DNA from 2 places in the Mesorhizobium sp. f-mel genome. Region 1 is predicted to be linked to the other one. Evidence: predicted binding sites of a transcription regulator. Region 1 holds the regulator's gene; the other holds the start of a gene.
The links. The regulator LexA, encoded in region 1, represses DNA repair genes until DNA is damaged. The targets are predictions, from matches to a motif close to TGTTCNNNNTGTGTTCNG.
Positions count from the first base shown of each region.

Region 1 (4,753 bases):
CGCGGCGGCGACGCCGCCTACAACGCCCAGGCGCTGCGCGATATGCTGGGCGGCGCTGCCGGCGCCTTTCGTGATACAGTGCTGATGAACGCCGGCGCCGGACTGGTGGTGGCGGGCAAGGCGACGACGCTTGCCGACGGCATGGCGACGGCAGCGCAAGCCATCGACAGCGGCCGGTCGCTGAAAGTGCTCGACCGGCTGGTCGAGATTTCGAACGGATAGAGCCGTGTCTGATATCCTGCGCAAGATCGAAGCCTACAAGCGCGACGAGATCGCTGCGGCGAAGGCGCGCGTGCCGCTTGCCGAGATCAAGGCGCGGGCGAAGGACACCGACGCAGCGCGCGGCTTTCTCTCGGCTCTTGAAGCCAAGCGCAAATCCGGCAGCTTCGCGCTGATCGCCGAGATCAAGAAGGCGAGCCCGTCCAAGGGCCTGATCCGCGCCGATTTCGATCCGCCGGCACTGGCCAGGGCCTATGCGAAAGGTGGTGCTGCCTGCCTTTCCGTGCTGACCGACGCGCCGTCCTTCCAGGGCGCGCCTGAATTCCTCACCGATGCGCGCAACGCCGTGACATTGCCCGCTTTGCGCAAGGATTTTCTGTTCGAGCCCTATCAGGTGTTCGAAGCCCGTGCGTGGGGCGCGGATGCCATCCTGATCATCATGGCGAGCGTCGATGACGCCGTGGCCAGCGAACTCGAAACGACGGCGTTCGAACTCGGCATGGACGCACTGGTCGAAGTGCATGACGAGGCCGAGACGGAACGCGCGCTGAAACTGTCATCGCGGCTGATCGGCATCAACAACCGCAATCTCCGGACCTTCGAAACCAGCATCGAGACCTCGGAGCGGCTCGCGAAGATGGTGCCGGCAGACCGCCTGCTGGTCAGCGAGAGCGGTATTTTCTCGCACGAAGACTGCCGCAGGCTGGAACGGAGCGACATCGGTACATTCCTCGTCGGCGAGAGCCTGATGCGGCAACAGAATGTGGCCACTGCAACGCGCCTGCTTTTGACGGGCAAGGCGCCGGCTCATGCATCGGCCCGAAAATCGGAATCGATATTCGGAGAGCACGATGCATAGATTCAAAGTGCTAGAGCGTACTTTGCGCGTCCAAACGGACGCACGTCGCTCTAAGGCTGACTGACTTGACGGCCGCCCTCACCCATCTTGGCGCGAAAGGCGAAGCCAATATGGTCGATGTCGGCGACAAGGCGGAGACGACGCGCACGGCAATCGCCGAAGGTCTTGTCGCGATGCGGCCCGAAACGCTGAAGATGATTCTCGACGGCGATGCCAAGAAGGGCGACGTGCTGGGCACGGCGCGCATCGCCGGCATCATGGCGGCCAAGAGGACCCATGAGCTGATCCCGCTCTGCCATCCGCTGCTGTTGACCAAGGTATCCGTTGACATCGAACCGGACGCGACGCTGCCAGGCCTGAAGGTCACGGCGCTGGCCCGCGTCACAGGTAAGACCGGCGTCGAGATGGAAGCGCTGACCGCCGTCTCGGTCGCCTGCCTGACCATCTATGACATGGCCAAGGCGGTCGACCGCGCCATGGTGATCTCGGGCATCAGGCTGGTGGAAAAGACCGGCGGCAAATCCGGCGACTACAAGGCGGACGCCAAGGGGGCAGGCCAATAATGGCACTGCTTCCGGTCGCCGAGGCGCTCGAGCGCCTGCTTGAGGATGCTGCGCCCTTGCAGGCTGAATGCGTCGCCCTGATGGACGCCGCCGACCGCGTGCTGGCGGAGCCGCTTCTGGCGCTCCGCACCCAGCCGCCATTCAACGCGTCCGCCATGGACGGCTATGCCGTGCGGGCCGAGGACGTCGCGTCCGTGCCCGCAAGACTTTCGGTGATCGGCATGGCGCCGGCCGGACGCGGCTTTGCCGGAACAGTCGGCCCGGCGCAGGCCGTGCGCATCTTCACCGGCGCGCCGCTTCCTGCAGGCGCCGACACCATCGTCATCCAGGAGAATGCCAGGGATCTCGGCGGCGGCAGCGTCGAAGTGACCGCGTCCACGGTTGAAGGCCGCAACATCCGCCGCTTCGGGCTCGATTTCTCCAAGGGCGACGTCCTGCTGGAGAAAGGCCGCCCGCTTGATTCGGCGGCATTGTCGCTGGCGGCGTCGGCCAACCACCCGCAGGTCAGCGTGGTGAAACGGCCGCTGATCGCCATCATCGCCACCGGCGACGAATTGCTGCCGCCGGGCAGCGACCTTGGCCCCGACCAGATCATCTCGTCCATTGCCTATGGCGTCGCCGCCGCGGCCCGCTCGGTCGGCGCCAGCGCGCTCGATCTCGGCATCGCCCCCGACCGCAAGGAGGCGATCGCCACGCTGGTAAAACAAGCGGTCGACGCAGGCGCCGACGTCATTGTCACGCTGGGCGGCGCCTCGGTCGGCGACCATGACCTGGTCCATGACGTGCTGACCGGTGAAGGCATGACGCTCGATTTCTGGAAAATCGCCATGCGGCCCGGCAAGCCGTTGATGTTCGGGCGGCTGGGCGACATCCGCTGCATCGGCCTGCCTGGCAATCCGGTGGCGAGCCTGGTCTGCACGCAGCTCTTTCTGAAGCCGCTGCTTGCGCGGCTCGGCGGCCGCGCCTTCCGGCAGGACATGCGTCAGGCGCGGCTCGGCGCCGCCATGCCGGCCAACGATCTCAGGCAGGACTATGTACGCGCGGTGGTGAAGGAAGAAGCCGGCACGCCACTGGCGACCCCGTTCGGCGTCCAGGATTCCTCGATGCTCAAAATGCTGGCCGACGCCAACGGGCTGATCGTGCGCGAGCCATTCGCTCCCCCAGCCGCGACGGGCGCCGCGTGCAGCGTGCTGATGCTACGCTGAACAAAACGTCAACACATTCATTAAACTTTAAACGGTTGCGGAACACAACTGGAACAGATAGTGTTTGTTCTGGGTTTGTTTTTCTGATTCTGTTGGGGGTCGCGATGCTGACACGCAAACAACATGAACTGCTGATGTTCATCCACGAGCGGCTGAAGGAAAGCGGCATTCCGCCCTCGTTCGACGAGATGAAGGAAGCGCTCGACCTCGCCTCGAAGTCGGGGATCCATCGGCTGATCACGGCGCTGGAGGAGCGCGGTTTCATTCGCCGCCTGCCCAACCGGGCCCGCGCGCTGGAGGTGCTGCGCCTGCCCGATTCGATCGCGCCCGGCCTCAATTCGGCTCGCAAATTCTCGCCAAGCGTCATTCAGGGCAGCCTTGGGCAGGGCAGCCTCGGACGACAGATCAAACCGGCGCCTTCGCGCCTGCCCGCGGCCGGCAATGACGACGACGTCGTTGCCACCATCTCCATACCGGTGATGGGCCGCATCGCTGCGGGTGTGCCGATCGAGGCCATCCAGCACCAGACGCATTCGATCTCGGTACCACCGGACATGATCACCGGCGGCACGCACTACGCGCTGGAGGTCAAGGGTGATTCGATGATCGAGGCCGGCATTTTCGATGGCGACACGGTCATCATCCGCAACGCCGACACCGCCCAGCCTGGCGAGATCATCGTCGCCTTGGTCGACGAGGAGGAAGCGACGCTGAAGCGGTTCCGCCGCAAGGGCGCCTCGATCGCACTGGAAGCCGCCAATCCGGCCTATGAGACGCGCATCTTCGGGCCGGACCGGGTCAAGGTGCAAGGCAAGCTCGTCGGACTGATCCGGCGTTACTGAGCGGCAGGCTTCTTGGGTTTCTCGGCCCTGCGGTATGGCGGCAAGCCCCTCGCCTCGCGCGAAAATCTCCGCTGCTCGTGCCAAGGCCTATATGGCTGTCTGACGGCAAAACGGATTTCTGCGCGCGTCGTCGCTGATAGCGGATCGAAGAAGACGGCGGCACTGCCCATGCGAGCGAGCTGCCGTTTGGTGACGACGAGAACCAGCGGATTGCGGCAGGGATTATAATAGGCTGTGGCATCGTCGATGACGATCAAATCCGCAAAGGCACAGGCTGGCCGTGCGGTTTTGCGGTCGTCGGCGAGTGCGATGATCGCGCCGGACGGGTGCCGGGCGAGGCACAGGCCGGCAGTGCAGTAGAAGGGCGCTCCAGGCGGCAGGTCGGCCGGGTCGGCGATGTCGAACCGCACGTCTCCTTTTTCGAATGTCTCCGGCTCGACAATGGTCGCTGAAACCAGCGCATGTTTCCAGTTGTCGGTGGTGAATTCGTTCGAACGCACCCGGTTGACGGCAAGTTCGCCGCCGCCGATCGGCAGCGCCACCAGATGCGCATCTTCCGAAATCAGCACATCGGGGGCGCGCGTGTCGGAAATCGTCAGCAGGCCGGCGAGCGCAAAGGGAAGTGCCGCAAGCCGCAACCATGTCGTCGCCATCGTAGCGATGACCAGGGCGACCGTCACCAGCAGAACCGACTGCAACGAGATCAGCCCGACTGCATCGACCGGCGACCGCTCGGAAATCCATCCCGATATTGCGATCATGGCCGTCAGTCCCTTGCCCATCATGTAGAGGAAAGGTCCGTCGAAGCCGAAAGGCATTGCCAGAGCGCTGAGGACGGCCAGAAACATGACGACCGTGACGATTGGCATGACCGCCAGATTGGCGAACAGGCTAAGCGGCGATACGCGCTGGAAGTGCCAGATGGCGAAGAGCGCGGTGGCGCTGCCGGCAATGATGGAGGTCATTGCGATGGTACCAGTCCCAGCGGCGAGTTTTCGCGTGACGAAGGCGACCGGCGACCGTCGCTGTGGCGGCGCCGTGGCCCTGTCGGCACGATAGTCGGAC
Region 1 is NZ_JBSPTO010000022.1:73,801-78,553, reverse strand. Features, by position in the region: gene trpD (anthranilate phosphoribosyltransferase) at 1-222, shown strand, start outside; gene trpC (indole-3-glycerol phosphate synthase TrpC) at 227-1,078, shown strand; gene moaC (cyclic pyranopterin monophosphate synthase MoaC) at 1,144-1,641, shown strand; gene ACWUKX_RS23050 (molybdopterin molybdotransferase MoeA) at 1,641-2,846, shown strand; gene lexA (transcriptional repressor LexA) at 2,951-3,688, shown strand; gene ACWUKX_RS23040 (ComEC/Rec2 family competence protein) at 3,682-4,753, opposite strand, start outside.

Region 2 (4,753 bases), on a different contig from region 1:
GCCTTGGCGGCTGAAGCCCGCAGCGCCTCGACATCGCGTATGTCTGTCGTGAGATAGAGAGGCCGGCGGCCGAGATCCTTCTCGATGCGGTCGGCCAGCGCAAGGCTCGGGCCATCGGCGATGTCGATGAAGGCGACCTTCGCTCCCTGGCGGGCAAAGCCCTCGGTCAGCGCCGCGCCGATGCCGGAGCCGCCGCCGGTGATCAGCACCGAGGCACCTTGAAGGTCGGCAAAGCGTGCCGATGGCATCATTTTTTTCTCCCTGCGCATGACCCCGGAAATCGGTTTCGATTTTCGGAAAGGATCATGCGCAAAATCAAAGTGCTACAGCGTCCTTTGCGCGTCCAAAAGGACGCGCGGCGCTGTAGGCTCAGTCGGCGCGCATCCTAGCCAGCCCGGTCGGGGGAGCAAGGGAGAAAAACCGATTCCCGAGGCTTATATCAGACAAAAAGACGATCACGCCCCACTACGCGTCCTTGCAGCGGCGGCCAACCCCACGAGGCATCGAGCGCACGCACAGCCTCGCTTTGTCTGCAACTGGCCGACAGACGCCCCGCTTGCAGCAGGCAATCCTCAAAATGTCGCGATTGGCAGATGACCGGCGAGGTTGTAAGGGCAAGCACAGCTGCCCATCCGATCCGCCGGAGATCCGCCATGCCTCTGAAAATCGCCGTCCAGATGGACCACATCTCCACCGTCTCGATTGCCGGCGACACGTCTTTCGCGCTGTCGCTGGAAGCGCAGCGGCGCGGCCACCAGCTGTTCCACTACACGCCCGACCGATTGTCGCTGCGCGGCGGCAAGGTGTTTGCCCGCATCGAGGAAATGCAAGTCCGCGATGAGAAGGGCAACCACTATTCGCTCGGTGAAGAAGTCCGCACCGACCTGTCGGAGATGGACGTCGTCCTGCTCAGGCAGGATCCGCCGTTCGACATGAACTACATCACCACGACGCACATCCTCGAGCGCATCCATCCCAAGACACTGGTGGTCAACGACCCGGCGTGGGTGCGCAACAGCCCGGAAAAGATCTTCGTCACCGAATTTCCCGACCTGATGCCGGAAACGCTGATCACCAAGGACCCGCTGGAGGTCGCCGCCTTCCGCAAGGAGTTCGGCGACATCATCGTCAAGCCGCTCTACGGCAATGGCGGCGCCGGCATCTTCCACCTGCACGAGGCCGACCGCAACCTTGCCTCGCTGCTCGAGATGTTCGGCCAGATGTTCCGCGAGCCCTATATCGTGCAGCGCTACCTGATGGAGGTGCGCAAGGGTGACAAGCGCATCATCCTGATCGACGGCGAGCCGGTCGGCGCCATCAACCGGGTGCCGGCCGAGCATGATTCACGCTCCAACATGCATGTCGGCGGCCGCGCCGAAAAAACCGAACTGACGGCGCGCGAACGCGAGATCTGCGCCCGCATCGGCCCGTCGCTGAAGGAGCGCGGTTTTATCCTCGTCGGCATCGACGTTATCGGCGACTACATGACCGAGATCAACGTGACGTCGCCGACCGGCATTCGCGAGGTGAAACGCTTCGGCGGCGCCGACATCGCCAGCCTGTTCTGGGACGCGGTCGAGGACAAACGCAAGTAGCGGCCATTGCCTGGCGGAACAGCGTTTTCCGACCGATAGCCGATGCAGCGTCATCGGAACGTAGCGTTCCATTGTTCCCGTAATGTTCTTGCCTTCGCCCGAAATCTATGGTTGTCTCTGGTAACGCCGTTCGCGGCATGATCGCATGGGCTTCGGGCGAGCTCATATCCGGGGGCAGAGAAATGGTTGCGCGGGTTCGTACGGTCGCTTTCCAGGGCATCGAGGCCGTGCCGGTCGACGTGCAGGTGATGATCGCACCGGGCAAGGTCAACATGCACATCGTCGGTCTCGGCGACAAGGCGGTGGCCGAGAGCCGGGAGCGGGTGCAGGCGGCGCTGCATGCGTCGGGCCTGTCGATGCCGTCGAAGAAGGTCACGGTCAATCTGGCGCCGGCCGACCTGCCCAAGGAAGGCAGCCATTACGATTTGCCGATCGCGCTCGGCCTGATGGCGGCATTGGGGGCCATTCCGGGCGACATGCTGGCCGGCTATGTCGTGCTTGGCGAGCTGTCGCTCGACGGCACCATCGCCGCGGTGGCCGGCGCGCTGCCGGCGGCGATCGGCGCCAATGCCGAAGGCAAGGGCTTGATCTGTCCTTTCGCCTGCGGGCCGGAAGCGGCGTGGGCCGGCAAGGATTTCGACATTCTGGCGCCGCGCAGCCTGATTGCCATCGCCAATCATTTTCGCGGCACGCAGGTCCTGTCGCGGCCGGAGGCCGGCATCCATGCCTCGGCGCGCGACCTGCCGGATCTGGCCGACATCAAGGGCCAGGAGAGCGCCAAGCGGGCACTCGAAGTGGCGGCGGCCGGCGGGCATAATCTCTTGATGGTCGGACCGCCGGGATCGGGAAAATCGATGCTGGCGCAGCGGCTGCCGTCGATCCTGCCGCCGCTGGCGCCGAGGGAATTGCTCGAAGTCTCGATGATCGCGTCAGTGGCCGGCGAACTCGGCGAAGGCAAGCTGACCGACCGGCGGCCGTTCCGCGCCCCGCACCATTCGGCCTCGATGGCGGCGATGGTCGGCGGCGGCCTACGGGTGCAGCCGGGCGAGGCCTCGCTTGCCCATCACGGCGTGCTGTTCCTCGACGAGTTTCCCGAATTCTCGCCGCAGGCGCTCGACGCGCTGCGCCAGCCGCTGGAGACCGGCGACTGCATGATCGCCCGCGCCAACCATCGCGTCACCTATCCGGCGCGCATCCAGCTGGTCGCGGCGATGAACCCGTGCCGCTGCGGCATGGCCGGCGAGCCGGGCTATCGCTGCCTGCGCGGCGACCGTTGCCGCACCGACTACCAGGCGCGCATTTCCGGCCCGCTGCTCGACCGCATCGATCTCCGGATCGAGGTGCCGGCGGTCTCGGCCAGCGATCTGATCCGGCCGGACCGGGCGGAGAAAAGTGCCGCGGTGGCGCTGCGCGTCGCGCGCGCCCGGACAATCCAGCGCGAACGTTTCGAGCGGCTCGGCGCGACCACTGCCACCACCAACGCGCATTGCTCGCCCTCGGTCATCGAGGAGATCGCGATGCCGGATGCATCAGGCCTGTCGCTGCTCAGGGACGCCAGCGAAAAACTCGGCTTTTCCGCGCGCGCCTACCACCGGGTGCTGAAAGTGGCGCGAACGCTGGCCGATCTCGAGGCCAGCGAGACGGTCGGCCGCATCCATCTGGCCGAGGCGATTTCCTACCGCATGAGCTCGGAGCGAATGGCGCAGGCGGCGTAGAGTGCAATGTTCGGCGCCGGAAAGCTTGCCCGCCGAGCAGCCAGCAAGCCTATACATCGGTTCTGGGCTGCCGGGTCATCTCAAGGAGCTCGACGCGCAGTTGCTGCCTTCGGGAAGAGCGATCGTCGCCAGGTCGGCCAACCAGACGCCGTCGGCCGCCAGCCTGGCGATTTGCGCAGCGCATGTCGCCATCGGTTGCGCGGTGCCGCCGCTCGAAGCGGGTCTGGAACCAGCTGACCCACAATACGCGCGGATCGGCGTCGGTCAGCCTGCGGGCCGGAAGCGGCCCGGGCCGGCAAGGTATTCGACATTCCGGTGCTATGCAGCCTGACCGCAATCGCCAGTCATTTCCGCGGCGGCTACTTAACCGGGATCATGAGATGTGCGTATGGAGTGCCCGCCCACATCACATATGGCCTGGACGTGTCAGGTTTGGGGTCAGCCGGATAGCCCTGCATCATGTCCGTTGCGTTGACGATCATCACGTGCGGTCCAGTCTCCACCCAATTGTTGCCTTCCTCAGGCTTCGTCGCATAAGGATCGGTGTTGCTGCCATCGGTGCCGCCGGACAGCATATACATGAAGCCGACCTTGCCCTTGGGCGGTTCCTTTTTTCCCATCCACGCCACTGCCCATTCCATCGCGTTGGCATCGCCACACATTGGATCTGGGCCAGGCGTGGCCGGGTTGTCCGGCATGCACCAGGAGCCGTTTGTGCCCTCGCGCAGTGTGCGCATTGCACCCTTCTCATCCATGGCGTGGATCGTAGCGCCGCTTCCTACAGCGGGGGGTGCGGCGGATTCAGCGCTCTTGATCATCGCAGCGTCATCGGCGGCTGCGCCTTGAATCGCAAACAAACTGCCCGCCGCCAAAAGGGCAGCGACCGTTAGAAGCCGTTTCATGGCCGTTCTCCGGTTTTGAGTTGATCTTGTGCATGATGTCAGACGCACGGCCTCCCAGAGCCGTTTGTCGGTGATTAAAATCGTAGCAGATCGCATGCACCGGGACACGACGTTTTAGGAATGTCTAATATCTGTCGGGTGAGTCATGCTGAAGTTCTGCTGCATTAATCCGTGCATTTCTCTGTGTTGAACATCCGGCATGTTTTTTCCCGAGATGCTCTGGAGCGGGCTGCGACATGCCTTCGGCCTGAGCAGGGTAGGCGCAAAAATTTCTACCCACCTAAAAACGCCCGGAGTGAGGCCAGCACGTTTGCAACGGCGGCTTGCTATCCAGCTCTTTCCTTCGCCTTCAGCTCCAGCCGCCGTGCGTGCAGGACCGGTTCGGTGTAGCCGTTGGGCTGGACGCGGCCCTTGAAAACGAGGTCGCAGGCGGCGAGGAAGGCGATGGACCTGTCGAAGTCGGGCGCCATCGGCCGGTAGAGCGGATCGCCTGCGTTCTGGCGGTCGACGACGCCAGCCATGCGCTTCATCGTCTCCATCA
Region 2 is NZ_JBSPTO010000037.1:6,165-10,917, reverse strand. Features, by position in the region: gene ACWUKX_RS28035 (SDR family NAD(P)-dependent oxidoreductase) at 1-251, opposite strand, end outside; gene gshB (glutathione synthase) at 654-1,595, shown strand; gene ACWUKX_RS28025 (YifB family Mg chelatase-like AAA ATPase) at 1,778-3,310, shown strand; gene ACWUKX_RS28020 (hypothetical protein) at 3,670-4,212, opposite strand; gene ACWUKX_RS28015 (malate synthase G) at 4,539-4,753, opposite strand, start outside.
Region 2: ACWUKX_RS28025 (YifB family Mg chelatase-like AAA ATPase) is a predicted target of LexA. The motif match lies at 1,668-1,685, and genes of this name have one in related genera.